3 regions of the Gordonia sp. B8661-1 genome follow, and region 3 is predicted to be linked to each of the others. Evidence: predicted binding sites of a transcription regulator. Region 3 holds the regulator's gene; each other region holds the start of a gene.
What was found. The regulator LexA, encoded in region 3, represses DNA repair genes until DNA is damaged. The targets are predictions, from matches to a motif close to CGAACANNTGTTCG.

Region 1 (3,254 bases), on a different contig from region 3:
CGGAGGCCTTCGCGGTGGTGCCCGTCGAGCAGGCACGGACCTGGGTGGGGGTCGCCGGGACCATGACGACCCTGGCCGCGCTCGCTGCGGGACTCCCGGAGTACGACCCGGACGCCATCCATCTGTCGAGCGTCTCGTTCGACGACCTGACCCAGGTGTGTAATCGGCTCATTGCGATGACCCGGTCCGACCGTGCGGCGCTCGGTCCGATGCATCCGGGCCGTGTCGACGTCATCGGCGGCGGCTCCCTCGTCACCAAGGAACTCGCCCGTGTGCTCGGTGAGCGTGCGGGCATCGACCGGCTCGTCGTCAGCGAGCACGACATCCTCGACGGCATCGCGCTGGGCATCCTCGACTGACTGCCGAAGATTCGGCAGGCGGTCAATAAGGCGGCGGATTGTTCGCGGTCCATTCGGCCTGTTCGTCGTCGACTCGCTCACGTCGGCGGCGCAGCGCGATATCGATGCGTTGCCGCGCAGGATGATCCGGTGGTTGGCGCGGTACCAGGGTGGGGAAGAGGTCGCGGCCCGCGAATGCGTTGCCGACGAACCGATGACCGGTCGGTGATTCGAAGGTGATGGTGCCGAGTGCGTCCTGCATGTCGCGCCACCGACCGAACGTCTTCATCCGGTGATGGAACCGGCAGAGCGGCTTCAGGTTTCGGCGTACCGTCGGACCACCGGCGTGGGGATCGTTGCGGTTGAACGGATCGGTGTGGTCGAGGTCGCAGTCGTGGACCTGGTTGGCGCATCCAGGAAAGGTGCAGCTGATCTCCCCGACGCAGATGAGGTTGCGGAGTTTCCGGCCGGGAGCGTAGCGGAGTGCCGATCGTACGGATTCGTCGCGGTCAGGGTTGATCATCGTACGGCGCGCCTCGGCGAGGAGCGAACGCATCGTTTCCGCGTCGATGATGCCGCGGCCGTCGAGAAGTCCGGGCTTCTCGTCGAGGCCGACCAGCGTCGACAGATTGACGATGATGTGGAAGGTCGGGCGCGGTGAGCAGGCCGTGGTGTGCTCGTCGGCGGTGCTGATAGCAGGCGTAGGTGCAGGTTGAGCGGTGCAGTCATCGCAGAGGCAGTCAATTGCGCTCTGGCCGTGGGCAAGTGCGAGCAACGCATCGGCGCGGCGCTGTGCCTTTGTACGTGGGTCGGCACGGTGCACGCCGTCGGCCATCACGGTGAGACGTGCATCGATTGCGGCACCAGATTCGATGGGCATGCTCCCGGAGATCCGTGACTGTCCGGGTGTGAAGCGATCGGGTCGGATGCGGACACCGCGATCGGCGTCGACGAGTTCGCGGCGTCGTCGGACGGCGGCGGCATCGAGCCTGCTGACGATCGAGTCGACCAGCGCCGTGAACCGGGCGACCGACATCTGATCGCGTGCGAACAGGGCCTCGGCGAGGTGAGCGTCGATGTCGCGGATGGTGTTCTCGGCGCACAGGTCGGTGCGTCGCACGGCAATGAGGAAGCGGTGCAGGTCGATTCGGCCGCATGCGAGGGCATGTCCGGTGAAGATGAGCCGGTAGCGCAGAGCATGTGCCGACTCGATCAGCTCCCTGGCCCTCGACGGCGTGACCGTCAGGACCGCGCCGACATCGGCGATGGCCCGCTCAAGTCCGTTCGGGCCGAACTGTTCCCGTGGGTTCTGGCCTGCCGCAGCGAGTTCCGTGAGCTCTTCCAGCGTCCGTGAATCGGTGTGCTCACGAGTCGAATCGCCGGCCAGTTCGCCGACGTAGTCCTCTTCGTGCTCGTCATGTATCTGCCCGATGGCTTGCAGCATCCGATAATCGGCCGATGCTCGGGTGGCCGCACAGTGTGCGATGACCTCGATCAGTTCACGCTTCGACAACCGATCGTCGTCGGCCAGGCGCCCGAGTACGAGCGTCGGGTCCGAGGGGAGCGGTGTCGTGGTCATGAATAGAACATACATTCGACCACCGACAAGATCGGTCGATCGGGCGACAATCGGATGCGCAGTGACGCCTGCCTCGAAACCTCGGGGCCATCGTGGGGCGGCTCCCAGCGTTCGCGAGCGCCGACTCCCACACCGAATTCACGTGACAGCCAGGCCGAGTGGATTATCCAGTCGGCCAACCTGTGTCGTGAATTTTCTGTGGGAGTTCGGGCCTTGCTCGAGGCTCGGGCATTCGCCGTTGGTCGACTGGGCTTCGTCGTCGCGACGCCCGGAGCCCGCCGATCAGGCCGCGTGTGTACGGCCGGTCAGTGCCAGCACCTGATCGAAGGCCTCCGGCCCGACGGTTGAGTCGGATCCAGGTGTCGCGGAGGGCGGCAGGGTGCGGACCGCAAGGAGTACGCGAGCGGCGACTGCGGCGTCCGGGCGGAAGGGAAGACCGAGTGCGTCGGCGATGTCCCAGATGTGCAGGATGGTGTCGCGGATCATGATGTCGTAGGCGTCGATGATGGTGCGGGCGTGACCATCAACAGGGACGGTCTGATCGTCCGCGGCCGATGAGAACCCCTCCTCGACGAGCTGGGCGGAACGGCGGTACACATCGTCGTATCCGGTCCCGTACAGGTTCGGGGCGGCGGCTTCGGGAGTCTCCAAGGACTGGGCGTCGTCTGCGAAAGCCGCAGCGAGAGTGCGGTTCTGGTCGACCAGATGGTCGATGAGTGAGCCGAGGGTCCATGGTGGTCTCGGTAATTGTGTGCTCAGGTCGCCCTCGGTCACCTCGGACAGGTAGGCGGTCATTTCCGCGGTGGCGGCGCGCAGGGTGGTTACATTCATGGGTGTCCTCGCATTCGGCATCGACGAGATCGTCTACCACGGTAGATGAATTGAGGAGGTCTGTCCATGCCTGACAACGCAACCGACGGTACGTCCGATCGTTCGGACCTGGCGGCGCTGATCGCGCGCATCATGCCGCGGCTGATGGAGCTGGAGACCCCGATCCTCGAGGCGGCGGGAATCTCCATGTGGGAGTACGCGATCATGACCGTGCTGGCCGAGGGCGATGCGATGTCGCAGATCGAATTGTCGAAGCGTTCAAAGCGCGATCCGACCCGGCTCGGCCGGCATCTCGACGACCTTTCCTCGCGTGGCCTTGTCGTTCGGGAGCCGGCGACCGACCAGCGGAGATTGTCGGTGAGGCTGACCGACGAGGGGCGGGCGGTGCACGCGAGAGTCAGGACGACGATTCATGAGGCTGAGGATGCGTTGCTGGCGACGGAGTTCTCTACCGCCGACGCCCGTCGGGTGAGGACGCTGCTGTCGAGGTTGGCGGGGGCATGTGA
Region 2 (3,254 bases), on a different contig from region 3:
AGAAGTTCTCCTCGTGCTGAGACTGGTAGTCACGCCAGGCCTGCGCGTCCCAGATCTCCAGGTGATCGAAACTGCCGATCACCACACACTCCTTGGACAGGTTTGCGTACTCGCGGTGGCCGGCGGAAAGGGTGATACGCCCCTGCCCGTCCGGTCGCTGCTCGTCCGCACTCGCGAAGTAGTACCGCTGGAAGGCTCGCGCCTCGGCATCGTTACGGGATGCCTCCATCGTCTTCTCCGCGATGACGTCGAACTCCTCGTTCCGATACACCGACAGGCTGCGGTCCTGGCCTCGTGTGACCATCACCCCTCCTGCCAACGCGTCGCGGAACTTCGCGGGCAACGTCAGTCGCCCTTTGTCGTCCAACTTCGGCGTGTAGGTGCCGACAAGCCTCACGGACATGTCGACACCTCCTGCCCATCGGCTCCGACATCCGGTCTGTCGGTTCCGATGACGCCACAGTACCCCACTTTCCACCACTTTCCACCCCCAATCCCCCACCCTCGCTCCACACCGCAGCAAAACTGCAGTTCACAGCACCAAAATCCGGTGGTGGAAGAATCTCGACACCGCGCGTCGCGCGCGTGTCCGGCTGGGACGGACGATACGAAAGTCGACTAAAGGTACTGGTGATAGCTGTTCACGCAGATGGGTGGGGCAAAGTGGGGGAACCCGGTGGGGCGACGTGGGGGAACCGGTGGAGCATCGTGGGGAACGCCCGGATCATGCTCCGGACAGACAAGAAGGCCGTGCACCCTCAGAGGGTGCACGGCCTTTGTTGTGAGATTCAGGGAATCACCGAGCGTGGAACACGGCGGAGATCACCGGGACGCGCGTCAGCGGCACGCGGAGCGTTTCGACTTCACTCCTGTTCGAAGCGCCGATTGAAGCGGTCCTCCATGCGCTCGGAGAACTTCCGCTTCGGAGCGGCCGCCCGGCTGGTGCGTTCGGCGCCTCGACCCGACCGGGGTGCGCCGGCCGGACCTTTCGCCCCGCCGCCCCACAGTGCCATCAGCCCGGCACCGAACATCACCAGGAATCCGACCAGGCTGATGATCGGAAAGCCGCCGATCGTCACGTCGACGATCAATCCACCGACAAGCAACAGAAGGCCGACGACGAAGACGGCGACGGCCTGCAACCGACGGCGCCCGCTGGACTGTCCGAATCGACGACGTTTGACGTTGGACGCAAACTTCGGGTCTTCGGCGTACAGCGCGCTTTCGATCTGTTCGAGCATGCGCTGCTCGTGCTCAGAAAGAGGCACCGACCCTCCTCACTCGACTCCATCGACCCGACCCACTGCTCGGCGCGAAGGTGTCGAGCTGTCGATGTCGCATGGCCGCGGTCACGGCCCTGATCTCATGATACGAGCAGAACGTTTCGGCGACCACCATTACCCGTCGTTGGGTCGCCGGAGGCAGCCTCCGAACGGACGAGCGCAACCGATATCTGCTGGGCCCCGGTTCAGGCCGTGCGGTCGACATGGGGCGCCTGATGCGGAAGTTTGCCTTGCTCATAGGCGATCAGCAGGCCGTCGACATCGTCGAGGAGATCCATCACCCTCGTGCGCATCGCGCCGACCGTCGCCGCATCCACCGTGCGTACCAGCCCGGATTCGATGTCCTGCCGCATCCGTGACCGCCCGGCGAAATAGTCGGCGTAGGCGGCGAATTCCGGGATCACCACGGGCAACCGCGACCACGCGCTCCGTGCGCCGCGCCGACGGGTCGGCCGGATGGACGGTTCGAAGATCTCCAGCGCGGCGCCTGCCGCCCGCAGCGCGGCGAGATAGAACTGGCGGAACCGCTCGGCCTGATCGGGCACGCCGTCGGCGTTGTCGAAGAGATTCTCGGCCCGCTCGAAGAGGTCGCGACCACGACCGACCACGATCGGGTCGATATCGACGGATGCGGGCCGTGCCGCATTCCGTGCGCGGGTGCGCATCGTGTGCTCCATGTTCCACCTCCAGCGGGTCGTCGATCTGACGTACACCTGCTTTGTACAACGCAGGTCCGACAGCAAACGCTTCCCTCGTTCGCCGCCGGACCGGCGTCGGTGTGTCGGGGGTGAGACGGATCAGCTTGCGGAGGCTGGTTCATCGAACACCCGTTCGACAGATTCAATAGTAGCCAGCGCACCGCGATCCTTCAAGACCGCGGCGCGCCCGGAGAGTAAACAGTGTCGAACAATGCAGTGTCCCCGGGCGAGCAGTGTGACCACACCTCGGACAAGGGACGGACGTGGAGAGGACCGACGTTCGGTGACGATCCGTCTCGTTGACCTGACCGGTCAGGATTCCCGCATCTGGCTGGATCCTGCCCTCGACATCTACGTCACCGCGATGAACTACCCGCGAGGCACCGAATTCCAGCGCGCCGGGTTGTGGCGTGAACACATCGCACGCCCGGGCTGGCGCGCGGTGGGTGCGGTGGCCACTGTTTCGCCCACCGAGATCCATGCCCCGCAGCACGCCCGCCGCCGATTGTCCCGCCCGGTCGCCACCGAGGACGGCGCCGAGGTGCTGGTCGGCATCGCCTACGGCTATCGGGGCAATCGCGACCAGTGGTGGAATCAGCAACTACGACTGGGGCTCCGGCACGCGGGCCTTCCGGAGTCCGCGGTGGACGAGATCACCGACGACTACTTCGAACTCACCGAACTGCACGTGCACCCGACCGCGCAGGGACGCGGTGTCGGTCAGTGGATGCTCGCCCGGTTGCTCACCGACCGTCCCGAACGCACCGTCCTGCTGTCGACTCCCGAAGTGGGGGCCGAGGACAACCGGGCGTGGCGTCTGTACCGGCGGCTCGGATTCGTCGACGTGTTGCGGCACTTCACCTTTTCCGGTGACCCCCGCCCGTTCGCCTTCCTCGGCCGCCACCTCCCACTCCCCGAGCAGCGGCCATGAGACACCCCGGCCTCGACGTCGTGGTGGTGGGCGGCGGACACAACGGACTCGTCGCCGCCTGCTACCTCGCGCAGGCCGGACGTTCGGTGCGCGTCCTCGAACGCGACGGGGTCCCCGGCGGCGCGGTCTCGACCGTCGCGCGCTGGCCGGGATACCGCGTCGATCGCGGCTCGTCGGCACATCTGATGATCCGGCACTCCCCGATCCTCGACGATCTCCGCCTCGCCGACCACGGCCTGCGCTACATCGATTGCGATCCCTGGGCGTTCAGCCCCGGAACCGACACCACCGGCCCGATCGTGTTCCGCACCGACCTCGACGCCACCTGCCGGAACATCGAAC
Region 3 (3,254 bases):
CCGCTCCGTCCTCAGTGGTCTCCGTTCAGTGGTATGCGGGAGTCACCAGCGCCTGTCCGACACGCAGACCGGAGGACGACAGGTCGTTGCGCGCCATGATCTCCTCGATGACGGTCTGGCGGGGCATGTCCGGCGCCACCCGGTCGGCGATCGAACTCAGCGAATCCCCTTGCCGCACATGCACCACCTCGGTGCCGGCCGGAGCCGGGGCCACCGAGGCCGCATAGTTCGAGCCGACGATGCCCACGACCCACACCATGAGAGCCAGGCCCACGCCGACCAGCACGGCCACCGCGGCGGCACGACGGCGTGCGACGACGCGCCGATCGACCGCCGGTGCGGCGCAGCGCGTGCCCGCCGGACGCCGCGCCACGGCGGGCGATGCGCCGACCGGGCGGCGGTCGTCCGGACGCCGGGCCTCGGTACGAGCGCTGCCGCGCGGACGGACCGAGGGCCCCGCGGGCACGAAGGTCGACGGGGCGCGCCGCGTCCGCGAGGCGGGTGCCGGGATCTCGAACTCGGCCGTCCGTACCGGCGACGCCGGGACGCGTCGTGCGCCGGACGGGGCTGCGGGGCTCATCAGCGTTGCGGTGCTCATCGTGCTCTCCTGTGCTCGGGTCGATGATGTCCGGTCGAACAAACGTCTTATCGAACATCTGGTCGATGGAACCTATGTTCGATTTGTAGCACGCGGCACCGACAAAGTCCCGCAACACGTCGAACAAATGTTTGAAGACGGTCGTTCGTTCGGCTACTCTCGGGCACACCGGGAGCTCGGGGACGACCCCGATCACCTGCGCAGACCGACTTTCCAGACCCGTCAGACCTGCAGAATCGTCCGAGAAGGGACTGAACACGATGACCGACAAAACCGGCGGCCGGAGTCGCGGAGGACGCGATTCCGACACGAGCCCGGACGCCCCGATCGCCGACCCGGAGGCCGCCGAGGCCGCGCTGACCCCCCGCCAGCGCGGGGTGCTCGACTACATCCGCAAGTCGGTTCGCGAGCGCGGTTACCCACCGAGCATCCGCGAGATCGGCGACGCGGTCGGGCTCACCTCCACGTCCTCGGTGGCACACCAGCTCCGCACCCTGGAGCGCAAGGGGCTGCTCAAACGCGACCACAACCGGCCACGCGCGGTGAACATCCAGGACGGCGACACCACGCCGCCCGATGATTCGTCCACCGGAGCCGAGCTGCCCACCCCGACGTTCGTGCCGGTGCTCGGCCGGATCGCCGCGGGCGGCCCGATCCTGGCCGAGGAAGCCGTCGAGGACGTGTTCCCACTCCCCCGTGAACTCGTCGGCGAGGGGTCACTCTTCCTGTTGAAGGTCGTCGGCGAATCGATGATCGACGCGGCGATCTGCGACGGCGACTGGGTCGTCGTCCGTCAGCAGAGCGTCGCCGACAACGGCGACATCGTCGCGGCGATGATCGACGGCGAGGCGACGGTCAAGACGTTCAAGCGCAAGGACGGTCACGTGTGGCTGATGCCGCACAACCCTCTGTTCGACCCGATCCCCGGTGATGACGCTGCCGTACTCGGCAAGGTCGTCACCGTGATGCGCCGGATCTGACAGACCCTTTCAGCCCAGAGCGTCTCGCGCGGCGGCGCGGGCCTCGGCGGCCGACGCCGCCGGGAGCGCCGCCGTCGCGGCCGCTCGGCACTGATCGAGGGTGACCTCGGCGAGCCTCGCCCCCACGGCGGCGGCCGCGGTGGGGGCCGCGGACAGCGACGACACACCGAGACCGACCAGCACGCAGCCCAGGACGGGATCGGCGGCCGCCTCGCCGCAGACACCGACGCGTTTGCCGGCAGCGCTTCCGGCCTGCGCCACTTCCGCCACAAGCCGGAGCACCGCGGGCTGCCACGGATCGGTCAGAGTGGCCATGTCCGCGGACATCCGATCGGCCGCCATCGTGTACTGCGTCAGATCGTTGGTGCCGATCGACACGAAGTCCACCTCCGCGAGAATCTGCTGCGCCATGATCGCGGCCGACGGAATCTCGATCATCACGCCGGGTACCAGTCCCCGGGCGCGGACCTCGGTCGCGAACGCCGCGGCCTCGGCCGGTGTCGCGATCATCGGGGCCATCACCCACGGCGCCGACGCGGCACCCTCGGCAGCGGCCTTGATGGCATCGAGCTGGGTGGCGCGTATCTCGGGGTGCGCCAGCGCGATCCGGTCGCCGCGGACACCCAGCGCCGGGTTCTCCTCACGAGGCTGATCCACGAATTTGAGGGGTTTGTCCGAACCCGCGTCCAGCGTGCGGATGATGACCTTGCGACCGTCGAAGGCGTCGATCACCTCGCGGTACAGCGACGCCTGCTCGTCCACCGTCGGCGCCTCCGCACGGTCGAGGAAGGCCAGCTCGGTACGGAACAGCCCGATCCCCTCGACCGGACGGTCGGTCGCCGCACGCGCGGACTTGCCGTCGGCGACGTTCGCGAGGATCGCCACCTCATGGCCGTCGGCGGTGCGTCCGGGCCCCGACCACGCGGCGATCTTCTCGGCGTTCCGGCGGCTCTCCTCGATCGCCTCCGCGGCGGTCGCCGGATCGACGCCGGTCTCCACCGTGCCCTCGGTGCCGTCGACGAGAACCGGTGTTCCCGCGGGGATCTCGGACAGCCCGGCCACGGCCACCACACAGGGGATGCCGAGCTGCCGCGCGATGATGGCGGTGTGGCTGGTCGGTCCGCCGAGCCGGGTGACCAACGCGATGATGACCGCCGGATCCAATCCGGCGGTATCGGCGGGCGCGAGGTCGTCAGCGAGCAGCACCGACGCCTGATCCGGTTCGGGCACACCGGGTTCGGGCTCACCGAGCAGCTCGGCGATCACTCGGTCACGGACGTCGTTGAGGTCGGTGACGCGTTCGGCCATCAGCCCGCCGAGCTTGGTGAACATGGCGGCGAACTGTTCGGTGGCGGCGGCTGCCGCGGCGGGCGCCGGCGTGCCCTTCGCGATCAGGGCCGTCGCGGCACCCACCCAGCCCCGATCCTCGGCAAGTCCGGCGGTGGCCGCGAGAACCTCGCTCGCCGCACCCGTGGTGCTGCTGGCACGGTCACGCAGCCGGGAGGCCACCGTTGCGGCGGCGCTCGTGAACCGCTCCGCCTCCGCGTCCCGCTGATCCTCGGCGACCTCCGGTGCACCCTCGGGGTCATAGGTCGGGCGGACCCCCGGCCGGACCGCAGGCCCGTAGGCCTTCCCGCCGACGACCGGAGTCCCGTTCAGCACATGCTTCGCAGCCA

Region 1: AC4JJG_RS01600 (HNH endonuclease signature motif containing protein) is a predicted target of LexA. The motif match lies at 1,922-1,935, and genes of this name have one in related genera.
Region 2: AC4JJG_RS16335 (SAV_6107 family HEPN domain-containing protein) is a predicted target of LexA. The motif match lies at 2,104-2,117, and genes of this name have one in related genera.

What each region holds. Positions count from the first base shown of each region.
Region 1 covers NZ_JCAHRL010000001.1:338,668-341,921, reverse strand. The annotation lists gene AC4JJG_RS01605 (Ppx/GppA phosphatase family protein) at 1-359, shown strand, start outside; gene AC4JJG_RS01600 (HNH endonuclease signature motif containing protein) at 382-1,917, opposite strand; gene AC4JJG_RS01595 (maleylpyruvate isomerase family mycothiol-dependent enzyme) at 2,200-2,748, opposite strand; gene AC4JJG_RS01590 (MarR family winged helix-turn-helix transcriptional regulator) at 2,815-3,254, shown strand, end outside.
Region 2 covers NZ_JCAHRL010000008.1:22,571-25,824, reverse strand. The annotation lists gene mraZ (division/cell wall cluster transcriptional repressor MraZ) at 1-403, opposite strand, end outside; gene AC4JJG_RS16340 (SCO2097 family morphological protein) at 864-1,268, opposite strand; gene AC4JJG_RS16335 (SAV_6107 family HEPN domain-containing protein) at 1,469-1,960, opposite strand; gene AC4JJG_RS16330 (GNAT family N-acetyltransferase) at 2,265-2,912, shown strand; gene AC4JJG_RS16325 (phytoene desaturase family protein) at 2,909-3,254, shown strand, end outside.
Region 3 covers NZ_JCAHRL010000003.1:305,753-309,006, reverse strand. The annotation lists gene AC4JJG_RS08885 (LysM peptidoglycan-binding domain-containing protein) at 26-598, opposite strand; gene lexA (transcriptional repressor LexA) at 859-1,578, shown strand; gene ptsP (phosphoenolpyruvate--protein phosphotransferase) at 1,588-3,254, opposite strand, start outside.